Lichenihabitans psoromatis: one gene and its partner. The protein of the gene in region 2 interacts with the protein of the main gene of each other region in a pairwise test. Links are inferred from orthologs where the notes say so. Each region holds a gene or a part of one and is shown on either strand. Other genes may lie near its edges.

Region 1 (5,359 bases), 1.3 Mb from region 2 along the record:
AGTACTCGATGCTGAGGCGATCGAGAGGGGCGCGGGCGATCTCGGGACCATTCTGCTCGATTGCGTGGAGGGCGGAGCATCTGTCTCCTTCATGGAGGGCTTGAGCTCGCATGAGGCGGAGGCCGTCTATCGTGAAACAGCCGACGACGTCCTCGCTGGCCACCGCCTGGTTCTTGGCGGCTATATCGGGGAGGCGTTACGCGGGACCGTCCAGGTCATTCTCGCAACGCCGCAGAATCAGCCTCATCGGGCCGAATTGTCGCGTTTGCTGGTGCACCGATCGGCAAGATGGCGCGGCCTTGGTCGGGCTCTTGTGTTGCGGGCGGAGCGCGAGGCGGCGGCGCGCGGCAAGACGCTGATGTGTCTCGATACGACGTCGGGAAGTTTAGCCGAGCGGCTTTATGCTGGCCTCGGGTATCAGCGGGTTGGTGTCATCCCCGGCTATGCGCTGCACCCGAACGGCATTCCGTCCGATGCCGTCTTCTTCTGGAAAAATCTCCCGGCGCAGGAGGCACTTTCGGCGATGTGAGGGTGCTTTCCGGTTAACCCCGGGCCACGTCACGGTCATCGATTTTGCGACCTTGCGCGCATCGCAAGCGTTAGCGGCACCATACCCATCCGCATGATCCCGCGTTAGGATGTCGCCATGTCAATGGTCTCGCTCCGTCCGTCATCCGCCGCCCGTGATTCGCTGGCGCTCGATCGCGTCGCGCTCGAGGGTGCGATCGCGGCGCTTTATGCCGACGCCGAGGCGCCGCGCGAGGGCATCCGAAAGTCGGTCGTGGAACTCTTCCGGACCGCCCTGACGAGTGGGCGGGCCGCGATCACGGAGAGGTTCCTCGAAGAGGGCGGCGGTCTTCACTGCGCGCGCCGTCTCGCGGCTCTGCAGGACGAGATCATCCAGGCGATCCACGCCTATGTGCTGCGCCACGTCTACCCACTCGACAAGCCGACGGATGCGGAGCGCCTGTGTGTCGTCGCGGTCGGCGGCTACGGCCGGGGGACACTGGCGCCGGGTTCGGACATCGATCTGCTGTTTCTGCTTCCCTACAAGCAGACCGCCTGGGGCGAGAGCGTCGTCGAGGCCATCCTCTACGTCTTGTGGGACTTGCGCCAAAAGGTGGGGCACGCAACCCGGTCGGTGGATGAGTGCATCCGGCAGGCGAAGGCCGACATGACGATTCGCACCTCGTTGATCGAGGCGCGCTGGATCGAGGGCGACAAAGCATTGTTCGCCGACCTGCAAACTCGGTTCGACAAGGAGGTCGTTCAAAAGACCGCCCGCGAATTCGTCGCCGCCAAACTTGCCGAACGCGAGGTGCGGATCAACCGCGCCGGTGTGTCGCGTTACGTCGTCGAGCCCAACGTGAAGGAAGGCAAAGGCGGCCTGCGCGACCTCAACACCTTGTTCTGGATCGCCCATTACGTCTACCGCGTCTCCGACAGCGAGGATCTGGTCGCGGCCGGCCTCTTCACTCGGCATGAGTTCAAGCTCTTTCGGCGCTGCGAGGAGTTTCTGTGGCGGGTGCGCTGTCACCTGCATCTGCTGGCCGGGCGAGCCGAGGAGCGCCTCAGCTTCGATTATCAACGCGTCATCGCCGAGCGGCTCGGCTACGGCTCACACAACGGCTTGTCGGCCGTCGAACGCTTCATGAAACACTATTTTCTGATCGCCAAGGACGTCGGCGATCTCACCGCCATCGTCTGCGCGGCGATGGAGGAGAAGGAAGCCAAGCCTCCCGCGACGCTCAACCGCCTGATGGGGACGCTGCTGCGAAAGATCCGTACGATCCCCGGCAGCGATACCTTCGCGATCGAGGTCGATCGCATCACGGTCGCGCATAAAGATGCGTTCGAGCGGGATCCTGTGAATTTGATCCGGCTGTTCTGGGCCTCCGACCATTACGCTTTGCCGATCCATCCTGACGCCACGCGCCTCGTGACGCTGTCGCTTCGCCGGATCGACGCCAAAGTCCGGCACGACCCGGAAGCCAACCGGCTCTTCATGGATATTTTGACATCGCGCAATTCGCCCGAGATCGTGCTGCGCCGGATGAACGAGGCGGGCGTCCTTCGCCGCTTCATCCCGGAATTCGGCCGTGTCGTCGCGATGATGCAGTTCAACATGTACCATCATTATACGGTGGACGAGCACCTGTTGCGGGCTGTCGGCAACCTGTCGGAGATCGACGGCGGCCGCACCAAGGAGGACCACCCGCTCGCCAATGAGCTGATGCCGACCGTCGCGGCTCGGCGCGCCCTCTATGTCGCGGTGTTCCTGCACGATGTCGCCAAAGGCCGCGAGCAGGATCATTCGACGGCGGGCGCCGAGCTTGCTCGCACGATCGGGCCGCGGTTCGGCCTCAGCGAAACCGAGACTGACCTCGTCGCGTGGCTGATCGCGCACCACCTCGTGATGTCCAATACGGCCCAGAGCCGCGACCTCGCGGACCGACGCACGATCGAGACATTCGCCGAGATCGTGCAGACGACCGAACAGTTGAAATGCCTTTTGATCCTGACGATCTGCGACATTCGGGCGGTTGGGCCCGGGGTCTGGAACGGCTGGAAGGGTCAATTGCTCCGGACCCTCTATTACGAGACCGAGCGGTTGATCGTCGGCCAGTCGCAGCCGATCGCCTGGGGCGAGCGCCTGGCAACGTCCCATAGCGAGTTGCGGGCAGCGTTGCCGACGTGGTCGGAAGAGGAATTAAACGCCTATGTGGGTCGGCATTATCCGCCCTATTGGCTGCGGGTGGATCTGCCCAGCAAGGTCCGCCATGCCGAATTGCTGCGCTCGGTCGCGGGCCAATCCGCGCCTTTGGTGATCAAGATCGAGACCGACGCGTTCCGCGCCATCACCGAATTGACGTTGGTGACGACAGATCATCCGCGCCTTCTCTCGATCATCGCCGGGGCCTGTGCGACCGCCGGCGCCAATATCGTCGATGCCCAGATCTTCACGACGACTGACGGCTTGGCGCTCGACACGTTTTCGGTGTCGCGCGCGTTCGAGCAGGATGCCGACGAGGAGCGGCGCGCCGGCCGTATCGCAAATGCGATTTCGCGGACCCTGCGTGGCGAAATTCGCTTGTCCGACGCGATCGCGGCGAAGGCCGGCCCGCCCAAGGGCCGCGATACGACCTTTCCGATCGAACCCGAGGTCATCGTCGACAATCAGGCCTCGAATCGGCATACCGTGCTTCAGGTGAGCGGCATCGACCGCCCGGCGCTGCTCTACGATCTCACCATCTCGATCGCGCGGCTGAACTTGAACATTGCCTCGGCGCATGTGGCGACCTTTGGCGAAAAGGCGGTCGACACCTTCTACGTGACCGACCTCACCGGCGCCAAGATCCTCGACGCCAATCGGCAGACGCTGATCCGCCGAACGTTATCGGGCATCTTCGGTGCGCCGGAGCGCGCCGTTCAGCCCCGGCCTGCGCCCGAGGTGGTCGGCCCATCCACATAGAATCTTGATTTTTACAGGGCCGCATCTGATATGCGCGGACGAGTGAACGTGAAATAGAGTGAATGATGATTGATCCGAATGCCGATCCGATCGACCCCGTCGATGACGCCGCTGCTCAACATGATGAGCGCGCGCAGACCCAGGGTGCCGCAGGGGAGCCCGATCCGTTCGTCGTCCTCGAAAACCTGACGGCCGAAAACGCGACCCTGAAGGACAAGGTTTTGCGGACCATGGCCGAGATGGAAAATGTGCGTCGCCGCACCGATAAGGAGGTGGCGGACAGCAAGCTTTACGGCGTCTCGAATTTCGCCCGCGAGATGCTGGCGGTCGCCGATAATCTTCACCGCGCTATCGCTAGCCTGCCGGCGGAGGCTCGCGCGGGGTCGGAAGCGGTCAAGACCCTGGTCGAAGGCGTCGAACTGACCGAGCGTGATCTGCTGTCCCGGCTTGCCCGCTTTAACGTTCGGCCGATCGAGCCGGAAGGCAAGAAGTTCGACCCGAATCTACACGAGGTTCTGTTCGAGGTGCCGGATGAGAGCATGCCGTCCGGAACCGTGAAGCAGGTCGTCGAGACCGGGTATACGATCGGCGACCGCGTGTTGCGGGCCGCTAAGGTCGGCGTGTCGCGCGGCGGCCCCAAGGTCAACTGACCCCATCGATCACATCGGAGCGAATCATGAGCGAGCCCGACGACCTTCTGTTCACGGTCGATCAGATCGCGACCGTGAGCACGGCGATGCGGGTGGCGCTCGGGTTGCCTCCGAAACACGTCGATGTGGCACATTTCGTTGCGATGATCTCGGACGAGATCGAGCATTTGCGTGCCGCCGGCTGGGACGATGCCGGCATTGCGGATTTCGTCCGCGAGACAACCGGCGAGCCGCTCCGGCAAGAGGCGCTGGCTGAGTTCTACGTGAAGCCGGAGCATCGCGGGCGGCGCTGAGCCCGCGTGCCTCATTCCATCGGTTTGGCGTTCAGCGCATCGGCGAGCCGCATCTTGGCCGAACCGGGTTTCAGCGGTTTTTGCTGGCTTTCATGCGGCGCCCATCCTGATAGCCAGACGAGCTCGAACGTCGCCCGAACGCGGCCGTCCGGGTCGCTGAACCGCTCCGCATAGATGGCGGCAGCCCGCAGCAGGAGAGACCGTGACATCGGCTTCCGGCTTCGCTCGACCATGGCGTTGGTGGCCCCCATGGCCCGAAGATCGTCCAGCAAGCCGAACATCGAGCTGTAGCGCACCGTCAGCGGTTCGCTATCGGTGACCGGCAGCGCCAGCGCGGCGCGCTGCATGAGGCTGCCAAGATCACGAAGATCGGAAAAAGGCGCGACGCGTGGACTGGCCCCGCCGGTGAGTTCGATTTCGGCTTGCGTCAGCGCGGCTCGGAGTTCGGTTAGGCTTTGGCCCCCCATCAGGCAGGCGATGACGAGACCGTCGGGCTTCAGCGCACGGCGGATCTGCACCAGAGCGCCGGGCAGGTCGTTGACGGCATGCAAGGCCAGCACCGACATGATGAGATCGAACCGCTCCGGCCCGAACGGCAGCAGTTCTTCGTCGCCGACGACCGTGAGCCAGCGTGGATCGGCGGCTTCGGCGATCCGCGCCGAACGCACGAGACGGGCCTCGGGCAGGGCGCCAGCAAGTCGGTCGGCCAGCGCCGGGGAGCCCGTCCCAAGGTCGAGAATATCGCGAAATTGCCGCTGCACCGGAGCCAGCCGGTCGACAGCATCCTCGGCTGCGCGGTCGAGCAGGAAGTCCCCGCCGCCGGAACGCGACCGCGCGAGGCGATGTCGCAGAAGCGGTCGATCGAAGATCGTGGGGGCCGAGAAGGGGGTCTGTGCCATCTCGGACGTTATGGCGCGAGGCGACGTCGGTTGAAAGGGCAGCCG
Region 2 (7,969 bases):
ACGCGACGGCGGAGCAGATGGAAGCCGTTGCCGATCTTGCCAATTGGCATTCCTATGACGAATTGCGGGTCACGCATGAGCAGAATCTCGTGTTGCCGCATGTCGCTCTCGACGATCTCCCGGTGATCTACGATGCCTTACAGGCCGTTGGTCTCGCGACCCCGAATGTCGGCTTGGTGACCGATATCATCGCCTGCCCCGGTCTCGATTATTGCGCGCTGGCGACGGCCCGCTCGATCCCTGTGGCGCAACGGATTTCGGAGCGGTTCGGCGAAGGCGCTCGCGCCATCGAGGTTGGTGATCTCAAGATCAAGATCTCGGGCTGCATCAATGCTTGCGGCCATCACCACGTCGGCCACATCGGCATTCTTGGTCTTGAGCGCAAAGGCGTCGAAACCTACCAGATCACGCTTGGCGGGACCGCCGACGAGACATGTTCGCTGGGTGATCTGACCGGCCCAGGCTTTTCGTCCGAGGACGTGGTCGATGCCGTCGAGACGGTGGTCGACACTTATCTTGGGCTGCGGCACGACAAATCCGAGACGTTCCTGACGGCGTTCCGCCGCGTCGGCATGGCTCCCTTTAAGCAAGCGCTCTACGAAAAAGACACGGGCGCAGGAATCTAGTCCCATGGGCGTTTTGGACGTCAGTCTTTTCGGCGACTACACGGCTGCGTCACGGTTCGAGGAGCGTTTCGTCGCTCTCGACGCGCGCGCAGTCCTGCGGCTCGCGATCCAGGACCTGTATCCCGGCCGCATCGCATTGGTGTCGAGCTTTGGGGCGGACTCGGCTGTCTTGCTCCATATGGTCTCGACCATCGACACGGCGACGCCGGTCATTTTCGTCGATACGGGTCACTTATTCCCCGAGACTCTGGCTTATCGGGACGAACTCGTGGCCTTGCTCGGCCTCACCAACGTCCAGGCCTTTTCACCAACGCCCGAGGATATCGCCGCCTTCGACCCCGAGACGTTCTTGTGGTCGACCAACCCCGACCAATGTTGCGAAGTCCGCAAGGTGATGCCGCTAGGCCGCGCCGTCGACGGCTTCGACGCCTGGATCACGGGCCGCAAGCGGTTTCAAAGCGACACGCGGGCCGCGCTGCCGCTGTTCGAGGCCGAAGGCACACGGACGAAGATCAACCCACTCGCGAGTTGGTCGGCCACCCGCATCCTCTCCTATCTCGACGCGCATGATTTGCCCCGGCATCGGCTCGTCGCCAAGAACTACCTGTCGATCGGCTGCATTCCGTGCACCTCACCGGTGAAGCCGGGCGAAGACGCGCGAGCCGGCCGTTGGCGGGGTAAGTCCAAAACCGAATGCGGCATCCACCTCGGGGTCGTCAGTGGCGGGGCGGGGATCTGATGGCTTTATACAAAAACGGCGCCTTCATCGACAATCAGTGGCAAGCCGCGTCTGCGGATCTCCCTGCCCCGCAAGGCGCGCGCCTCATCTTCGGCTTGGCGCAGTGGAAGGCCGTACGCGACACGTTGCAGGGTGCCAATCAACCGGTCGGTCTTGTGCTGGAAGCCGGCGAGATGATCGACGACATCATCCAAGACCTGCCTCGCTTTTGGGTCATCGCTCTTGCGTTCCCGAAGTTCGGCGATGGTCGTGCCTTCTCGAAAGCCGCGCTCCTGCGTGAGCACGGTTTCGAGGGTGAGTTGCGCGCTGTCGGAGACGTGTTGTGGGATCAGTTGCAACTGATGGCCCGATGCGGCTTCGATGCTTTCGAGATCGACAACGAGCCTACCCTGAAGGCGATCCGCAGCGGCAAAAGCCCGTTCATGACCACGTTTGGACAGCCTGGGTTCGGACCCGAAACGCGGGACGGAACGCCGCGCGCCTGGACACGACGCGCGCTTTGACCGACGCGCAGGTTCTCGATCGCGACGGTGGTGACCAAGGCTCCGATGGCGACGCAACGCTGACGCTCCGGGTCGTCGACCATGCGGGCTTTGAGCACCGGGTGGAGGCTCTCGAGGGCTGGCGCGTCATGGAGATTATACGTGACTGGGATCTCGGGATCAAAGCCGAATGCGGGGGCGCCTGTGCCTGCGCGACCTGCCATGTTTATGTCGATCCGGACTGGTCCGCCGTCCTCATCCCGCCCACCGATGAAGAGATGGATAAGCTTGACGAGGCGCCGCATGTCGAGCCGAACTCCCGCCTCTCCTGCCAGATCTTGATGCGTCCCGATCTCGACGGTCTTAAGGTCACGCTTGCGCCAGGGTCGGAACCGGACTGACGCCGAGGATGACAGGCGGTCCGGCGATCTGACACAATCCTCGTTTAGAAGGTCGATGCGGCGGCTCGGCCGATGCCTTTCGACAGGATGATTCATGAGCGATGACCCGACGAACTCTTCGGCCACAGACGGCGGCCGCCGCGCCTTCCTGAAAACCAGCCTGGCGCTTGGATTCGCACTGGCGGTGCAGCCGGTTTCGGCCCAGACCATCACGACCTCCTCCGATGGTTTGGTGGCCGGCGAGGTTCAGGTGCCTTCGCTCGGGGTCGACATCCCGGCCTATCGGGCGATGCCGTCCGGCCCCGGCCCATTTCCGGTCATGCTGGTGATCCAGGAAATCTTCGGGGTTCACGAACACATCAAGGATGTCTGCCGCCGCTTCGCCAAGCTCGGCTATTACGCGATTGCGCCGGAACTCTACGCCCGCCAGGGTGATCCGAGCACTGCCGACATCCAAAAGATCGTCACCGAGATTGTCCCGAACGTGCCGGACGCCCAGGTGATGGCGGACCTTGACAACACGGTGGCGTTCGCCAAGGCAAGCGGCGGCGGCGACACCGCGCGCCTTGGCGCGACCGGCTTCTGCTGGGGGGGCCGCATCATCTGGCTCTATGCCGCGCACAAAAAGGACCTGAAAGCGGCCGTCGCCTTCTACGGCATCCTTGGTGGGAAGGCTTCGCCGACATCGACCCTCAAGCCGCAAAACCCGCTCGACATCGTGAGTACGATCAAGACGCCGGTGCTGGGACTGTATGGCGGCAAGGACGACAACATCCCCGCAGCTCTCATCGAGCAGATGCGGGCTGGGCTGAGCCGGGCCAAGAGCCCCGCCGAGATCGTGGTCTATCCCGATACGCCGCACGGGTTTTTCGCCGATTATCGCCCAAGCTATCACAAGGCGGCCGCAGAGGATGCTTGGGCCCGCGCACAAGGCTGGTTCAAACAATATGGCGTCGTCTGAAGGCCGAGAGCCTCGATCAGGCGCTCGGCAGCAGCGGCACCGCGATGCCACACGCCTGCAAGATCAACACGACGTTGAGCAGCAGCACCACGACGGTCGCGGCGATGGCGGCGTAGCCGACCAGTCTGCCGGTCGCGAACCGCCCCATGATGTCGACGCGGCGCGTGAAGATCACGAGCGCGATCATGGGGATCGGAAGCGCGAAACTCAGGACGACCTGGCTGTAGACCAAGGCATCGGTGACGTTCACGCCGATCGCCACGACCACGAAGGCCGGCACCATGGTGATAAGCCGGCGGATCGCGACCGGGATCGACACGCGAACGAAGCCTTGCATGATCATCTGGCCCGCCATCGTGCCGACCACCGAACTCGAAATACCCGACGCGATGAGCGACACCAGGAAGATGACGGCGGCAGCCGAACCCAGGAGCGGCGTCAACGTCCGATAGGCTGTCTCGATCTCGGCGACATCGCTATGGCCGGCGTGAAATGCACTCGAGGCCATGATGACCATCGCCATGTTGACGAGGCCGGCGAAGGTCAGAGCCACAACAACTTCTCGATTGGAAAACCGCAGCAGCTTGGCGCGGTCGCCATCGTTGAGGACATTGGTGCGGTGCTGGGTCAGGCCGGAATGAAGATAGATCGCGTGGGGCATCACGGTCGCACCGACGATCCCGACCGCGATCGTCAGCGCGCTGCCGTCAAGCTGCGGGACGACGGCATGAAACCCGACCGCTGCCCAATCGACGGGTGCAAGAAACATTTCGATGAGATAGCAGAGCCCGATCACGGTCACGAGCGAGCCGATACAAAGCTCGAGCGGGCGAAACCCACGTCGCTCGATCATGAGAATCGCATAGGTCAGAATGGCCGTGATGATCATCCCGACCAGAAGCGGAATGTGGAACAGCAGCGACAGGCCGATGGCACCACCGACGAATTCAGCCAGATCGGTCGCCATCGCGGCGATCTCGCTGATGCCCCACATGCCCCATACCGCGCGTTTGGAAAAATGATCGCGGCAGAGCTCGGCCAAGTTGCGGCCGGTGACGATCCCGAGCCGGGCCGACAAGGCCTGGAACAACATCGCGATGATGTTCGCCACAACCACGACCCACAAAAGCTGGTAGCCATATTTGGCACCCGCCTGGATGTTGGTCGCGAAATTGCCGGGGTCCATATAGGCGATCGAGGCGATCACAGCCGGGCCGACGAACGGCATGATCGCGCGCAGTCCGCCGCGGCGACCATCCAGCACGTCACGAATGGCCGATCTCGTTCGATCCGTCATCGTCGCAGGTATCTCGGTGGCGAGAAGACGTCCCAAAAACATCGCTCCAAATCTTAGCCTTGGCTAAGTCGAATGTTGTGGCGAGCTGTGTTAATGTCAAGGCAGAATTCGGATCGGATCGAGTTTTGCAGCAAGCCGCCAAAAGAGTCGCACCCGCTTTGGCGGTTTTGGAACAAGCCGAGGGCTTTCGCGTCACCCGCGAAGCGCGTCGCAATGCGCTGACCGAGGATTATGTCGAGATGATCGCGGCGCTCATTGCCGATAAAGGCGAGGCAAGGTCAATCGATCTCGCCTGCCGCTTCGGTGTCACGCAAGCCACCGTGGCCAAGACAGTGTCTCGCCTGAAACGAGAAGGCTTCGTGCTGGCGCAGCGGTATGGCGATCTGCATCTCACACCCGCCGGCATCGCGCTCGCGGATCAGGCACGGATCCGGCACCAGATCGTGGTCAATTTCCTGAAGACCATCGGTGTATCGGCCGAGGTCGCCGAACGAGATGCCGAAGGCATCGAACATCATGTCAGCGACGAGACACTGAAAGCTTTCGAACGACTGACCCGCTGATCCATCTCAGGCGGCGCGTTGCTCCTGCAGCGGAATGAGGCCGGCCGGCGAAAAGCTGACCGTGACGGTCGCACCACGCTCGGGCGGCGGCGAAGCGGGCGAATTGAACGTGTCCAGCACGACCCAGTTTTCACCGAAGCGCACCCGAATGCGGACGACGGCGCCCAGAAAGCTCACGTCCTCGATCTGGCCCGTGAGGTTGTTGGCTCCCCCCTCGGCGCGACCGATCACGATCGCTTCTGGCCGCAGCGCCAGCGTGCAAACGGCACCCGCATCGCCATCGACCAACTGACCCAGCTTGACCTCCTGCCCGTCGATGGACACGCGGGCCTGCGAGGCATCGATGACGCGGCCCGACAGAACATTGAGGGTTCCGACGAACGAAGCGACAAACCGCGTTTTCGGGTGATTGTAGATATCGAACGGCGTGCCAAGTTGTTCGACGCGCCCCTCGCTCAATACGACGATGCGATCGGACATCGACAGGGCTTCTTCCTGGTCGTGGGTCACGAAAATCGTCGTGATCCCGAGGGCGCGCTGCAGCGACCGGATCTCCTCCCGCAAGGACACGCGGATCTTGGCATCGAGTGCCGAGAGCGGCTCGTCGAGCAGCAGGAGTTGCGGCTTGGTCGCGATGGCGCGCGCCAAGGCGACACGCTGCTGCTGGCCACCCGACAGTTGATAGGGATAGCGATCGGCCAGTTGCGGCAGTTTGATGAGGTCAAGCATTTCGCCGACCCGCGTCTTGATCTCGGCCGCGGGTTTCTTGGCGACTTTGAGCCCGAACGCCACGTTCTGCGCCACGGTCATGTTTGGAAACAGGGCATAGGATTGGAACACCATGCCGACGTCGCGCTCGTTCGGCGGCAGATGCGTGATATCTTTTCCCGCAACCTTGATGGTGCCATGCGAGGGGGTTTCGAACCCGGCGATCATCCGGAGGCAGGTGGTCTTGCCGCAGCCGCTCGGGCCGAGGAACGAGACGAACTCGCCGCGCTCGACCGAGATCTCGAAATTCTTGACCACCTGATTGGTCCCGTAGGATTTCCGCAGGCCGTCGATTTCAAGAAACTTCATCGGAGAGCCTCGCTCGAGGGATTGTACGATCAGGATGTCGCAAGGGTTCGGTCGCGGGCAAAGAGTTGGATCAGGCCCATACAGGCCCAGGTGACCAAGAAGGCAATGATGGCCAGGGCCGATGGTTCGTAGGCGCGGTTGGCCCCGACCAACTGGAGGTAGGGACCGAACGCAGGCCGATCGAGCAGGCTTGCCAGCGTGAATTCGCCAATCACGATCGCGAAAGTCAGAAAAGCCCCGCTGAGGATGGCGGATCGGATATTCGGAAAGATCACCCGAAACAGGATCGTCGGCCAGCGCGCGCCGAGAATCTGTGCGGCCTCGGTCAAGCGCCGCACGTCGATGGTTCGAAGTCCCGTGTCGACGGCGCGATACATGTAAGGGAGCGCCAGCGTGACATAGCCGAAGGTCAGCAGCACGTTGGTGCTGGTGGGGTTCGCGGTCATCGGCAGCCAGGACGACGAGTTATACATCCGGAGATAACCGAAGACGAGCACGATGGCCGGGATCACGAGGGGCAGCAGCGTGATGAATTCGACGTAGGGACGCAGACGCGGCAGACGTAATTGGAGCCAATAGGCGGTCGGCACCACCAGCATCACGCCCACGACGATCGTGGCGACCGCGACGATCGTCGAATAGAGGAACGTCGCCTGGAAGCGCGGGTCCGAAAAGACGATGCGATAGGCCTCGAAACTATATTGGCCACGCTTGATCCGCAGCGAGAACTCGAACGTCGCGATGAGCGGGATGATGAAATAGCTCGCGCCGATCAGCAGGGCGATCCAGGCGCCGATCCTTTCGCTCTTCACTGCAGCCACCTTTCGCTGCGGGTCCGCAAGACGATATAGGCCGCGTTCGAGAGGCCGGTGATCAGGATCATGCCGAGCGCCAGCGCATAGCCGAGGTTCTGGTCATGCAGCACGTCGCCGCGAATTTGCGCGTAAAGCAGGATCGTGACGATGTTGAGCGAACTCCCGGTCAAGCCGTAAGCGGTCGCGATCGCCCCGAACGAATTAGCGAAGAGCAGGAGTGTCGTGCCGAGCAGGCTCGGCCACAGGATCGGCAACGCGATATGGGTCCAATATTGCCGCCGTGTTGCGCCGAGGATCGAGGAGGCCTCCCGCCACTCGGTCTTCAGACCATCGAGCGCTGGCGTCAAAATCAGAACCATCAGCGGGATTTGAAAATAGAGATAGGTGAGCGCCAGCCCCCAAAAGCTCAGGATATTGAACCCCGACCGATAGATGTTGATGTCGAAGGCTTGGCTCAGGAAAGCCGTGACGAGACCCGTACGCCCGAGCGTGGCGAGAAACGCAAAGGCGAGCGGTAGTCCGGCGAAATTCGAGGCGACGCCACAAAATGTCATCAGCGTCGGACGCAGCCATTTCGGCAGGCCGCCGAGTACGACAGCCCAAGCCAGCATGAAGCCGAGAAGCGCTCCGCCTAGCGCCGAGGCGGCGCTGATCTCGAAGCTGATCCAATAGGCGCTGAGGATCGTCGGCTGAAACAGGTGGACGATGTTCGTAAATGTAAAATTGCCGGCAGCATCCTGAAAAGCGCCGACGACAAGGAAGCCGGTCGGCAACAACAGGAAGAGAAGCGCGAAGACCGCAAACGGCACGATCCCGATCCAAGCCATCGACATCCGGGCTTGCGATCGCGCGGGCGGGCTGTTGATCGCGGGCATCGTCAGGCTGGCGGCAGTCTGCTCCATGGTGCTCCTTGGCGGCAAGATTTCTGCGCTGCGCTTGCCGACTGCCAGCCTGATCATCGCGCGCATCGCACGCGTCGATCAGCCAGCAAGGATCGCGCCAGCGCTC

Evidence for each region.
Region 1: the proteins of EY713_RS14340 (region 2) and grpE interact in binary tests that used the Escherichia coli proteins (3 or more experiments, as listed by UniProt). The link is inferred for Lichenihabitans psoromatis from one-to-one orthologs.

What each region holds. Positions count from the first base shown.
Region 1 is NZ_CP036515.1:4,354,533-4,359,891, reverse strand. The notes cover bases 2,510-5,328. They hold grpE (nucleotide exchange factor GrpE), read left to right. Parts: upstream 2,510-3,534; coding sequence 3,535-4,122; downstream 4,123-5,328. Other genes in these bases: EY713_RS20385 (methyltransferase domain-containing protein), read right to left, coding at 4,427-5,314; EY713_RS20390 (hypothetical protein), read left to right, coding at 4,149-4,415; EY713_RS20400 ([protein-PII] uridylyltransferase), read left to right, coding at 2,510-3,472. Also shown: EY713_RS20405 (GNAT family N-acetyltransferase), read left to right, coding at 1-529; more of EY713_RS20400, read left to right, coding at 647-2,509. UniProt on the Escherichia coli protein: Participates actively in the response to hyperosmotic and heat shock by preventing the aggregation of stress-denatured proteins, in association with DnaK and GrpE. It is the nucleotide exchange factor for DnaK and may function as a thermosensor.
Region 2 is NZ_CP036515.1:3,086,156-3,094,124, reverse strand. The notes cover bases 2,367-5,342. They hold EY713_RS14340 (Nramp family divalent metal transporter), read right to left. Parts: upstream 4,507-5,342; coding sequence 3,226-4,506; downstream 2,367-3,225. Other genes in these bases: EY713_RS14330 (ABC transporter ATP-binding protein), read right to left, coding at 5,076-5,342; mntR (manganese-binding transcriptional regulator MntR), read left to right, coding at 4,632-5,069; EY713_RS14345 (dienelactone hydrolase family protein), read left to right, coding at 2,367-3,209. In the rest of the region: EY713_RS14365 (nitrite/sulfite reductase), read left to right, coding at 1-626; EY713_RS14360 (phosphoadenylyl-sulfate reductase), read left to right, coding at 631-1,365; EY713_RS14355 (DUF934 domain-containing protein), read left to right, coding at 1,365-1,868; EY713_RS14350 (2Fe-2S iron-sulfur cluster-binding protein), read left to right, coding at 1,928-2,248; more of EY713_RS14345, read left to right, coding at 2,343-2,366; more of EY713_RS14330, read right to left, coding at 5,343-6,146; EY713_RS14325 (ABC transporter permease), read right to left, coding at 6,176-6,958; EY713_RS14320 (ABC transporter permease), read right to left, coding at 6,955-7,836. UniProt on the Escherichia coli protein: H(+)-stimulated, divalent metal cation uptake system. Involved in manganese and iron uptake. Can also transport cadmium, cobalt, zinc and to a lesser extent nickel and copper. Involved in response to reactive oxygen.